3 regions of the Flavonifractor sp. An52 genome follow, and region 1 is predicted to be linked to each of the others. Evidence: predicted binding sites of a transcription regulator. Region 1 holds the regulator's gene; each other region holds the start of a gene.
The links. Region 1 encodes HrcA, which represses chaperone genes, less so after heat shock. Its sites were predicted from a motif close to TGTTAGCACTCNNNNNNNNNGAGTGCTAACA; they were not measured.
Positions count from the first base shown of each region.

Region 1 (3,263 bases):
ACGTATTCAAATCCCAGCTTCTCATAGATCCGCAGGGCAGCCTTCAGCTTGTGGTTGGAGGTGATCACGATGGTCTTTTGTCCCGCGTCCCGGGCGGCCTGGATCACCGCCTCCATCAGGGCGGTGCCGATGCCCCGCTCTCGGTACTCCTCTTTGACGCCGAACTTCAGTGCCTCGCACACACCGTCGCCCTGAAGCTCCAGCATGACCATGCCCACGATCTCCCGGCCACAGCGGGCCAGCAGCACACGGCCGCCCCCGGCGATAAAGCGGTGCGGATCGGCCAGCATCTCCAGGTCTACCGGCTCCAGCAGGTCATACTCCAGCAGCCAGGGCAGAGAGATGTCCTCCAGATCCTGTTTATAGCGCTCTTCGTAGTCAATGATCTCCACGGGCACCGTTCCGTCCACAGAGACACCCCTCCTGTCTGCAAGTCTTGTTCCTTATTGGATAGAATACCATTGAACCGCCGCCGCGTCAACCGCTCTGATTTGCATTCTGAAGGTCTGTCTGCTATCTTTTCTTCGTTCACATTTAATTTACAACCCTGCCTATTGACTTTTTTCCCGGACGGTGCTACATTATCTTTAGCACTCAGGTAGTATGAGTGCTAAATCAAAAGTGAGGTGGCCGCTATGGATTTAACCGAACGCAAAAAACGAATCCTGCGCGCCATCATCGAAAGTTACATCCAGTCGGCGGAGCCGGTGGGTTCCAAGGCCATTGCCTCTTCCATTGGCATGGAGATCTCTTCCGCCACCATCCGAAACGAGATGGCGGATCTGGAATCTCTGGGACTGCTGGAAAAGCCCCATACCTCCGCCGGACGCATCCCCTCTCCCAAGGGGTATCGGTTCTACGTCAACGAACTGATGGAGGCGCACAAGCTCTCCCTTCAGGAGACCGAGCGCATCAACCAGGCCCTGCGGATGAAGATGCAGGAGCTGGACCGGGTGCTGGACCAGGCCGGCCGGGTGGTGTCTCAGTTGACCAACTACCCCGCCTTTGCGCTGTCCTCCGGCATGAGCCGGGTGACGATCCGCCGGTTTGACCTTCTGATGGTGGAGCACAATGCCTTTATCATCGTGGTAATGACCGACACCAATGTGGTGCGCAACCGGCTGATCCGGCTGCCCTCCGATTTGACGGAGGCTCAGCTGCAGATGCTCAACACCCTGCTCAACGCCACCTTTACCGGCCTGCCTCTGGATGAGATTACGCCGGAGCTGATGCGGGTGGCCCAGCACGCCGCCGGAGAGGCCTACGGGCTCATCTCCCTGGTTGTCTCCTTCGCGATGGAGGTGCTGGAGAGCCTGGAGCAGCGCACCGTCCACACCTCGGGCATCGCCCATCTGCTGGAGCTGCCTGAGTACCGCTCTTTGGAGCGGGCCCAGCCTCTGCTGAGCTACCTCTCCGAGGACGCCGATCCCGCCCGCTTCCCCGTTCCCAAGGACGCCGCCATGAAGATCCTCATCGGCCCGGAAAATGTGGCCGACGCATTGAAGGATACCAGCGTTGTGGTGGCCAGCTATGACATCGGCGACGGAATGCGGGGCGTCATCGGTGTGGTGGGACCCACCCGTATGGATTATGCCAAAATCACCGCCCGCCTTTCCTATCTGGCCGAGGGACTGACCCGGCTGTTCGGGCAGGGCGAGCTGCCGGGCGGCAGCGACGATCTTAAATAGGAGATGAGTGCATCCCATGAGTAAGAAAGAGAAACAGCCCGAAGAGGTCATCCCTGAGGAGCAGACCGCACAGGCCGCCGCCCCCGAGGCTGCGGAGGAAGCCCCCAATCCCCTGCTGGAGGAGCTGGAGGCTCTGAAGCAGAACCTCACCGATCAGGAGGACAAGTTCCTTCGGCTGGCCGCCGAGTACGACAACTACCGCCGCCGCAGCCAGAAGGAAAAGGAGTCGGCCTGGGCCGATTCCAAGGCGGAGACCGCCGCCGCCTTCCTGCCGGTGTACGATAACCTGGAGCGGGCCCTCAAGCAGGACACCGCTGACGAGGCCTATAAGAAGGGCGTGGAGATGACCATGACCCAGCTGAAGGAGGTCCTCTCCAAGCTGGGCATTCAGGAGATCCCCGCCTTGGGCGAGACCTTCGACCCCAACCTGCACAACGCCGTCATGCACGTGGAGGACGAGAACGCCGGAGAGAACACCATTGTAGAGGTGTTCCAGGCCGGTTTCCGCACCGAAGAAAAGGTGATCCGGTTCTCCATGGTCAAGGTGGCCAACTAATTCATGTTAAAAAACAATTTACGATATATTGGAGGAATTGATTATGTCTAAGATCATCGGTATCGACCTCGGTACGACCAACTCTTGTGTTGCTGTTATGGAAGGCGGCGAGGCCGTCGTTATCGCCAACGCGGAAGGCAACCGCACCACCCCCTCTGTGGTGGCCTTCTCCAAGGACGGCGAGCGTATGGTGGGCCAGGTGGCCAAGCGCCAGGCTATCACCAACCCCGACCGCACCATCTCTTCCATCAAGCGTGAGATGGGCTCCAACTACAAGGTGAACATCGACGGCAAGGCCTACACTCCCCAGGAGATCTCCGCCATGATCCTGCAGAAGCTGAAGGCGGACGCCGAGGCCTATCTGGGCCAGCCTGTGACCGAGGCCGTCATCACCGTTCCCGCTTACTTCACCGACGCTCAGCGTCAGGCCACCAAGGACGCCGGCCGCATCGCCGGTCTGGACGTGAAGCGTATCATCAACGAGCCCACCGCCGCGGCTCTGGCCTACGGCGTGGATAAGGAGACCGATCAGAAGATCATGGTCTACGACCTGGGCGGCGGCACCTTCGATGTGTCCGTGCTGGAGGTCGGCGACGGCGTCATCGAGGTGCTGGCTACCGCCGGTAACAACCGTCTGGGCGGCGACGACTTCGACAAGGCCGTCATGGACTGGATGGCCGCTGAGTTCAAGAAGGACTCCGGTATCGACCTGACCGGCGATAAGGTCGCCATGCAGCGCCTGAAGGAGGCTGCCGAGAAGGCCAAGATCGAGCTGTCCGGCGTCACCTCCACCAACATCAACCTGCCCTATATCACCGCTGACGCCACCGGCCCCAAGCACCTGGATCTGACTCTGACCCGGGCCAAGTTCGACCAGCTGACCGCCTCCCTGGTGGAGGCCACCGCCGGCCCCGTCCGTCAGGCCATGAGCGACGCCGGCCTGGGCTCCGGCGACCTTTCCAAGGTGCTGCTGGTGGGCGGCTCCAGCCGTATCCCCGCCGTGCAGGACATGGTCAAGA
Region 1 is NZ_NFIB01000022.1:43,949-47,211, reverse strand. It holds gene B5G06_RS09600 (GNAT family N-acetyltransferase) at 1-410, opposite strand, end outside; gene hrcA (heat-inducible transcriptional repressor HrcA) at 636-1,688, shown strand; gene grpE (nucleotide exchange factor GrpE) at 1,705-2,244, shown strand; gene dnaK (molecular chaperone DnaK) at 2,288-3,263, shown strand, end outside.

Region 2 (3,263 bases), on a different contig from region 1:
AGACAGGGTGTAGGTCACCACAGTCATCAGGGCACAGAAGGTCAGGCACAGTCCCACAATGGATTTCATGGCCCGCTTGATCCGGGCGGCGTTGCCTGCGCCGTAATTAAAGCTGATTACCGGCTGAGTACCCAAGGTCAGGCCACCCATGGGCATGGTGATGAGAAGCAGATAGCTCTGCACAATGGTGGCGCAGACCACCAGCTTGTCGCCCAACTCTGGGCCGCCGTAGTGCTGGAGCACTGTGTTGAGGACGATGAGCAGCACGCTGTCGGTGGCAATGATCAGGAAGGGGGACAAGCCAAATGTGACAATCCGCATCATGATCTTCCGGTCAAAGCCGCCCCATCGCAGGGGCACCGGCATCTTTTTCCGCAGCAGAGAGCAGAGCACGAAGGCGCAGGAGGCCATCTGGGAGATGACCGTAGCCAGAGCCGCACCCGCCACATCCAACTTTAAAACAAAGATAAAAATGGGGTCCAGCACAATATTGAGCACCGCCCCCAGCATCACTGTGGCCATACCCAGGCCGGAAAAGCCTTGGGCGATCAAAAAGCTGTTCATGCCGGTGGCCATCAGGGCAAAGAAGGTACCGGCGGTGTAGATGGTCAGGTAGGTATCGGCGTAGCCGAAGGTAGCCTGGCTGGCGCCAAACCACTGGAGCAGAAGCCCCTTCATGGCTAGAAACAGTCCCGTCAGTCCCACCGACAACACCAGCAGCATAAAAAAGCTGTTGGACAGCACCCGGCTGGCCTCCTTCCGGTTCCCCTCCCCCATCCGCATGGCCAGAATGGGGGAGCCGCCCAGCCCCACCAGAGAGGCAAAGGAGCTGAGCAGCGTGACGATAGGGCCGCACACACCCACTCCCGCCAGGGCCAGATCCCCGATCTGGGGAATGTTTCCAATGTAAATGCGGTCTACAATGCTATAGAGTACGCTGACCAGCTGGGCCAGCATGGTGGGAATGGCCAGCTTGCACACCAGGCGAAAAACTGGATCATGCCCCAAATCGTTGGTCCGTTTCATCTCGCTCCTCCTTCAGACAGTCCACGGCATTATACCTCTTTTTTCTGCGCTCGTAAAGGGGCTATCCTGTCAAATCACTCCACCTGCCGAAGGTTTTAGCACTCTCTTCATATGAGTGCTAAAAATTCACACTCCGTTCATGATTTTTGTTTTGCAGGGGACTATACTGAGGACAAACAAAAAGCTGCCCCTTGAAAGGAGTGTTTTTTATGAATGCACAGAAATATACCCAGAAGTCTCTGGAGGCCGTCCAGACCGCCCAGAGTCTGGCCACGGAATATGGTAACCAGCAGATCGAGCAGCCTCACCTGCTGCTGGCACTGCTCAGCGACGAGTCCGGCCTGATTCCCCAGCTGTTGGGGAACATGGGTCTCACCGTTCCCTCTTTCACCGCCGCCACCAAGGCGGAGGTGGAAAAACTGCCCCGTGTCTCCGGTTCCGGCCGTGAGCAGGGCAAGATCTATGTGGCTCAGGATGTGGACAAGTGCCTGAATACCGCCGAGTCCATCGCCTCCTCCATGAAGGACGAATATGTCTCGGTGGAGCACCTGCTGCTCTCCCTGATCGACACCGCCAACCGGGAGCTGAAGGAACTCTTCCGTACCTATAACGTCACCAAGGAAGGGGTGCTCCAGGCTCTGACCGCCGTCCGCGGCAATCAGCGGGTCACCTCCGACAACCCGGAGGACACCTACAACGCCCTGAAGAAGTATGGCTCCGATCTGGTAGAGCGGGCCCGGCAGAACAAGCTGGACCCGGTGATCGGCCGTGATGACGAGATCCGCAACGTGATCCGTATTCTGAGCCGCAAGAGCAAAAACAACCCCGTCCTCATCGGTGAACCCGGCGTAGGCAAAACCGCCATCGCCGAGGGCCTGGCCCAGCGAATTGTCAAGGGCGACGTGCCCGGCTCCCTGAAGGACAAGACCATCTTCGCTCTGGATATGGGTTCCCTCATTGCGGGTGCCAAGTACCGGGGCGAGTTTGAGGAGCGGCTGAAGGCCGTCCTCAACGAGGTGAAGAAGTCCGAGGGTCGTATCATCCTCTTCATCGACGAGTTGCACACCATCGTGGGCGCCGGCAAGACCGAGGGCGCCATGGACGCCGGCAACCTGCTGAAACCCATGCTGGCCCGTGGCGAGCTCCACTGCATTGGCGCCACCACCCTCAACGAGTACCGCCAGTATATCGAGAAGGACGCCGCTCTGGAGCGGCGGTTCCAGCCCGTACAGGTCTGCGAGCCTACGGTGGAGGACACCATTGCCATCCTCCGTGGCCTGAAGGAGCGCTATGAGGTGTTCCACGGCGTAAAGATCCAGGACGGCGCCATCATCGCCGCCGCTACCCTGTCCGACCGCTATATCACCGACCGTTTCCTGCCCGATAAGGCCATCGACCTGATCGATGAGGCCTGCGCCATGATCCGCACCGAGATCGACTCCATGCCCACCGAGCTGGACATCATCCAGCGTAAGATCATCCAGCACGAGATCGAGGAGGCCGCCCTGAAGAAGGAGGACGACGCCCTCTCCCGTGAGCACCTGGCCGAGATCCAGAAGGAGCTGGCCGAGATGCGGGATGAGTTCAACGCCAAGAAGGCCCAGTGGGAGAACGAGAAGAATGCCATCGGCAAGGTCCAGAAGCTGCGGGAGGACCTGGAAGCCGCCAACGCCGAGCTGGAGAAGGCTCAGCGGCAGTACGACCTGAACAAGGCCGCCGAACTGCAGTATGGCAGAATCCCCGAGCTGCGCAAGCAGCTGGAGGCGGAGGAGGCCATTGCCAACGAAGGCAAAGCCCGTTCCCTGCTGCGGGATAAGGTCACCGAGGAGGAGATTGCCCGCATCATCGAGCGCTGGACTGGCATCCCCGTAGCCAAGCTGATGGAGGGGGAGCGCGAGAAGCTGCTCCATCTAGAGGACATCCTCCACCAGCGTGTGGTGGGCCAGGACGAGGCAGTTCGTCTGGTGTCCGAGGCCATTCTGCGCAGCCGGGCCGGTATCGCCGACCCCAACCGGCCCATCGGCTCCTTCCTGTTCCTGGGCCCCACCGGCGTGGGCAAGACCGAGCTGGCCAAGACCCTGGCCGAAGCCTTGTTTGACTCCGAGAAAAACATGGTGCGTATCGACATGAGCGAGTATATGGAGAAATTCTCTGTGTCCCGTCTGATCGGTGCACCTCCGGGATATGTGGGCTATGAGGAGGGCGGTCAGCTCACCGAAGCCGTCCGCCGTCATCCC
Region 2 is NZ_NFIB01000011.1:49,432-52,694, reverse strand. It holds gene B5G06_RS06140 (MATE family efflux transporter) at 1-1,026, opposite strand, end outside; gene clpB (ATP-dependent chaperone ClpB) at 1,236-3,263, shown strand, end outside.
Region 2: a site for HrcA is predicted at 1,120-1,150, ahead of clpB (ATP-dependent chaperone ClpB). Genes of this name have one in related genera too.

Region 3 (3,263 bases), on a different contig from region 1:
TCAGCCAGAAGGACTACCTGCGCCCGGCTACCCGGCGGGAGATCGCCCAGATCTTTGCGGACACCAGCCAGGCCAAGCACATGAAGAACATCAACGATCTGTCCAGGATCAAGGTCTCCGTGCCCGACGTCAAGCCGGGCGATCCTGGCGCGGACGCCATTTACAGCCTCTATGCCAAGGGTGTGCTTACCGGTGTGGACAGCAAGCTGACCTTCAACCCCAAGGGAACGGTGACCCGGGCGGAGGCGGCGGCCATCGTGGCCCGTATGGCACGGGCGGAGCAGCGGCTGACTCTCTGGGGGACCTTTAATCCCAGCGCTTTTGCCGCGTGAGTTGGAGCAGATTGAAAGAGAGAGGAGGGTGCCTGTGCGGCACCTGTTCATAATGAACCCCCATGCGGGGAAGTTTGACCGCAGCCAGGAGATGCTGGAGAAGATACGCCACATTATGGCCGGCCGCCGGGAGGAATGGTCGGCGGTGCGGACAGAGGGACCGGGCCACGCCGTATCGCTGGTAGAGGAAGCCGCCCGTCAGGGGGACGAGCTGCGGGTGTATGCCTGCGGCGGAGACGGTACCCTCAATGAGGTGGTCAACGGAGCCGCGGGACAGGCCCATGTGGCGGTGACCCACTGCCCCATGGGTTCGGGCAATGACTTTCTGCGCATATTCGGCCAGGATGCCGCCCGGTTCTGGCAGCTGGAGCAGCTGCTGGATGGGCCGCAGACCGCCATGGACCTGATTGAATGCAACGGGCGATACTCCCTGAATGTGTGTTCGGTAGGGTTTGACGCCCGCATTGGGTTTGGGGCCGCCGATTTTAAAAAGCTGCCCCTGGTCAGCGGCACGGCGGCCTATCAGATGTCCGCCCTGCGCACCATCATCCGGGGGATTCACCTGCCCTATCAGGTGTCAATCGATGGCGAACCTATGCCCGGCGACCGGTTCACCCTGTTGTGCGCCTGCAATGGCCGGTACTACGGCGGCGGTTTCAATCCAAGTCCCACGGCTATGCCCGACGACGGGATGCTGGACTTCATCGTGATCCCGGCAGTGTCCCGTTTTACGGTCCTGGCACTCATCAAAAAATTTGCCCGGGGGGAGATCGGGGACATCCCGCAGGCCATTCTGCGCCGGGGCCGGACTATGAATGTGCGGTGCGACCGGCTCACCGCGGTCAATGTGGACGGCGAACTGGTGGAGGGGACCGACCTGTCCATCCGACTGTCCGAGCAGAAGGTGCAGTTTTTCTATCCCGCCGGGGCCACATGGCAGGGGGCGCGAGCTTGTAAAGAGAAAGCGTGTATGGTAAAATAGAGATGTACAAATATAGGCCTATCCGTTCAAAAGGAGGATATTATGTACAGAATCGTCAAGTGGACCATGATTATTTTGAGCGCCCTCTATCTTCCCTGCGTCCTTCTGGTCCCATTTTTGACTGCCCTGCGTACGAGTCTGCTGGCGTGGCTGCTCTATGCGATTTTTGTGGCGGTCACTGTCTTTGTGTGCGCCATCAACAGCAAAGCCTGCCGCACGGTGGGGCAGGGCATGGACCTGGACGAAAAGAATAAGGAGATCAGGATTACCCAGGAATTGGAGCGTTCCAAGCATTACTGGAGTCAGATGTGAGAGTGTGGATTAGCACTCCTGCTGTGAGTTTGTGAACAAAACTTGAATTTTTCCAAAACCGACCCCCTTTTTTCAAAAAAGGGGGTTGATTTTTTGCGCGGAGAGAGGTATTATCATACACGTGGTTAGCACTCGCGCAAAATGAGTGCTAACATATTGGATTGGTTAATAAGAAAATGAATCATATAAGGAGGAACCTATTATGAAACTCAAGCCTCTCGCCGACCGTGTGGTCATCAAGCTGGTCGAGGCCGAAGAAAAGACCAAGAGCGGCATCATCCTGACTGGTTCTGCCAAGGAGAAGCCCGAAGTGGCTCAGGTCATCGAGGTGGGCCCCGGCGGCCTGGTGGACGGCAAGGAAGTCACCATGACCGTGAAGGTGGGCGACAAGGTCATCACCAGCAAGTATGCCGGTACTGAGGTGAAGATCGACGGCGAGGAGTACACCATCGTTCGTCAGTCCGATATCCTGGCTATCGTGGAGTAAAGAACGTCCAGGGGGGATTGCATCCCCCCTAGATACGAAACCGCCGCGCCGCAGGCGGCACAGCGGTTTCGATACCCCCCTCGCCTTTGTACACAAAGGCGGTTGCCCGCCGGTGGCGGAGCAAGCATAGGTGTCCTGCGCAGGCGCGTGTCCTGCTCCGGACAAATTTTGATTTTAATTCCGCTCAGGCGGAATTTGCATGGAGGTAATTCATTATGGCTAAGATCATTTGCTACGGTGAGGAAGCCCGTCACGCTCTGGAGCGCGGCGTCAATCAGCTGGCCGATACCGTTAAGATCACCATGGGCCCCAAGGGCCGCAACGTGGTGCTGGACAAGAAGTTCGGCGCTCCCCTGATCACCAACGACGGTGTGACCATCGCTAAGGAGATCGAGCTGGACGATCCCTTTGAGAACATGGGCGCTCAGCTGGTGAAGGAAGTTTCCACCAAGACCAACGACGTGGCCGGCGACGGCACCACCACCGCCACCCTGCTGGCCCAGGCCATCATCCGTGAGGGCCTGAAGAACCTGGCCGCCGGTGCCAACCCCATGGTCATGAAGAAGGGCATCGCCAAGGCTACCGCCACCGCCGTGGAGGCCATCAAGGCCAACTCCAAGAAGGTCAATGGCTCCGACGACATTGCCCGCGTGGGCACCGTGTCTTCCGGCGACGAGACCGTGGGCAAGCTGATTGCCGAGGCCATGGAGAAGGTTTCCAACGACGGCGTTATCACCGTTGAGGAGTCCAAGACCGCTGAGACCTACAGCGAGGTCGTGGAAGGTATGCAGTTCGACCGCGGCTATATCACCCCCTATATGGTCACCGACACCGAGAAGATGGAGGCCGTTCTGGACGACGCCCTCATCCTCATCACCGATAAGAAGATCTCCAACATTCAGGAGCTGCTGCCCATCCTGGAGCAGGTGGTGCAGTCCGGCAAGAAGCTGCTGGTCATCGCCGAGGACGTGGAGGGCGAGGCTCTGTCCACCCTCATCGTCAACAAGCTGCGCGGCACCCTGAACGTGGTGTGCGTCAAGGCCCCCGGCTTCGGCGACCGCCGCAAGGAGATGCTGGAGGATATCGCCGTTCTGACTGGCGGTACCGTCATCACTGCCGACATGGGCTATGAGCTGAAGGAAGCCACCAT
Region 3 is NZ_NFIB01000017.1:19,439-22,701, forward strand. It holds gene B5G06_RS08185 (WG repeat-containing protein) at 1-332, shown strand, start outside; gene B5G06_RS08190 (diacylglycerol/lipid kinase family protein) at 367-1,314, shown strand; gene B5G06_RS08195 (hypothetical protein) at 1,357-1,626, shown strand; gene B5G06_RS08200 (co-chaperone GroES) at 1,829-2,113, shown strand; gene groL (chaperonin GroEL) at 2,329-3,263, shown strand, end outside.
Region 3: a site for HrcA is predicted at 1,750-1,780, ahead of B5G06_RS08200 (co-chaperone GroES). Genes of this name have one in related genera too.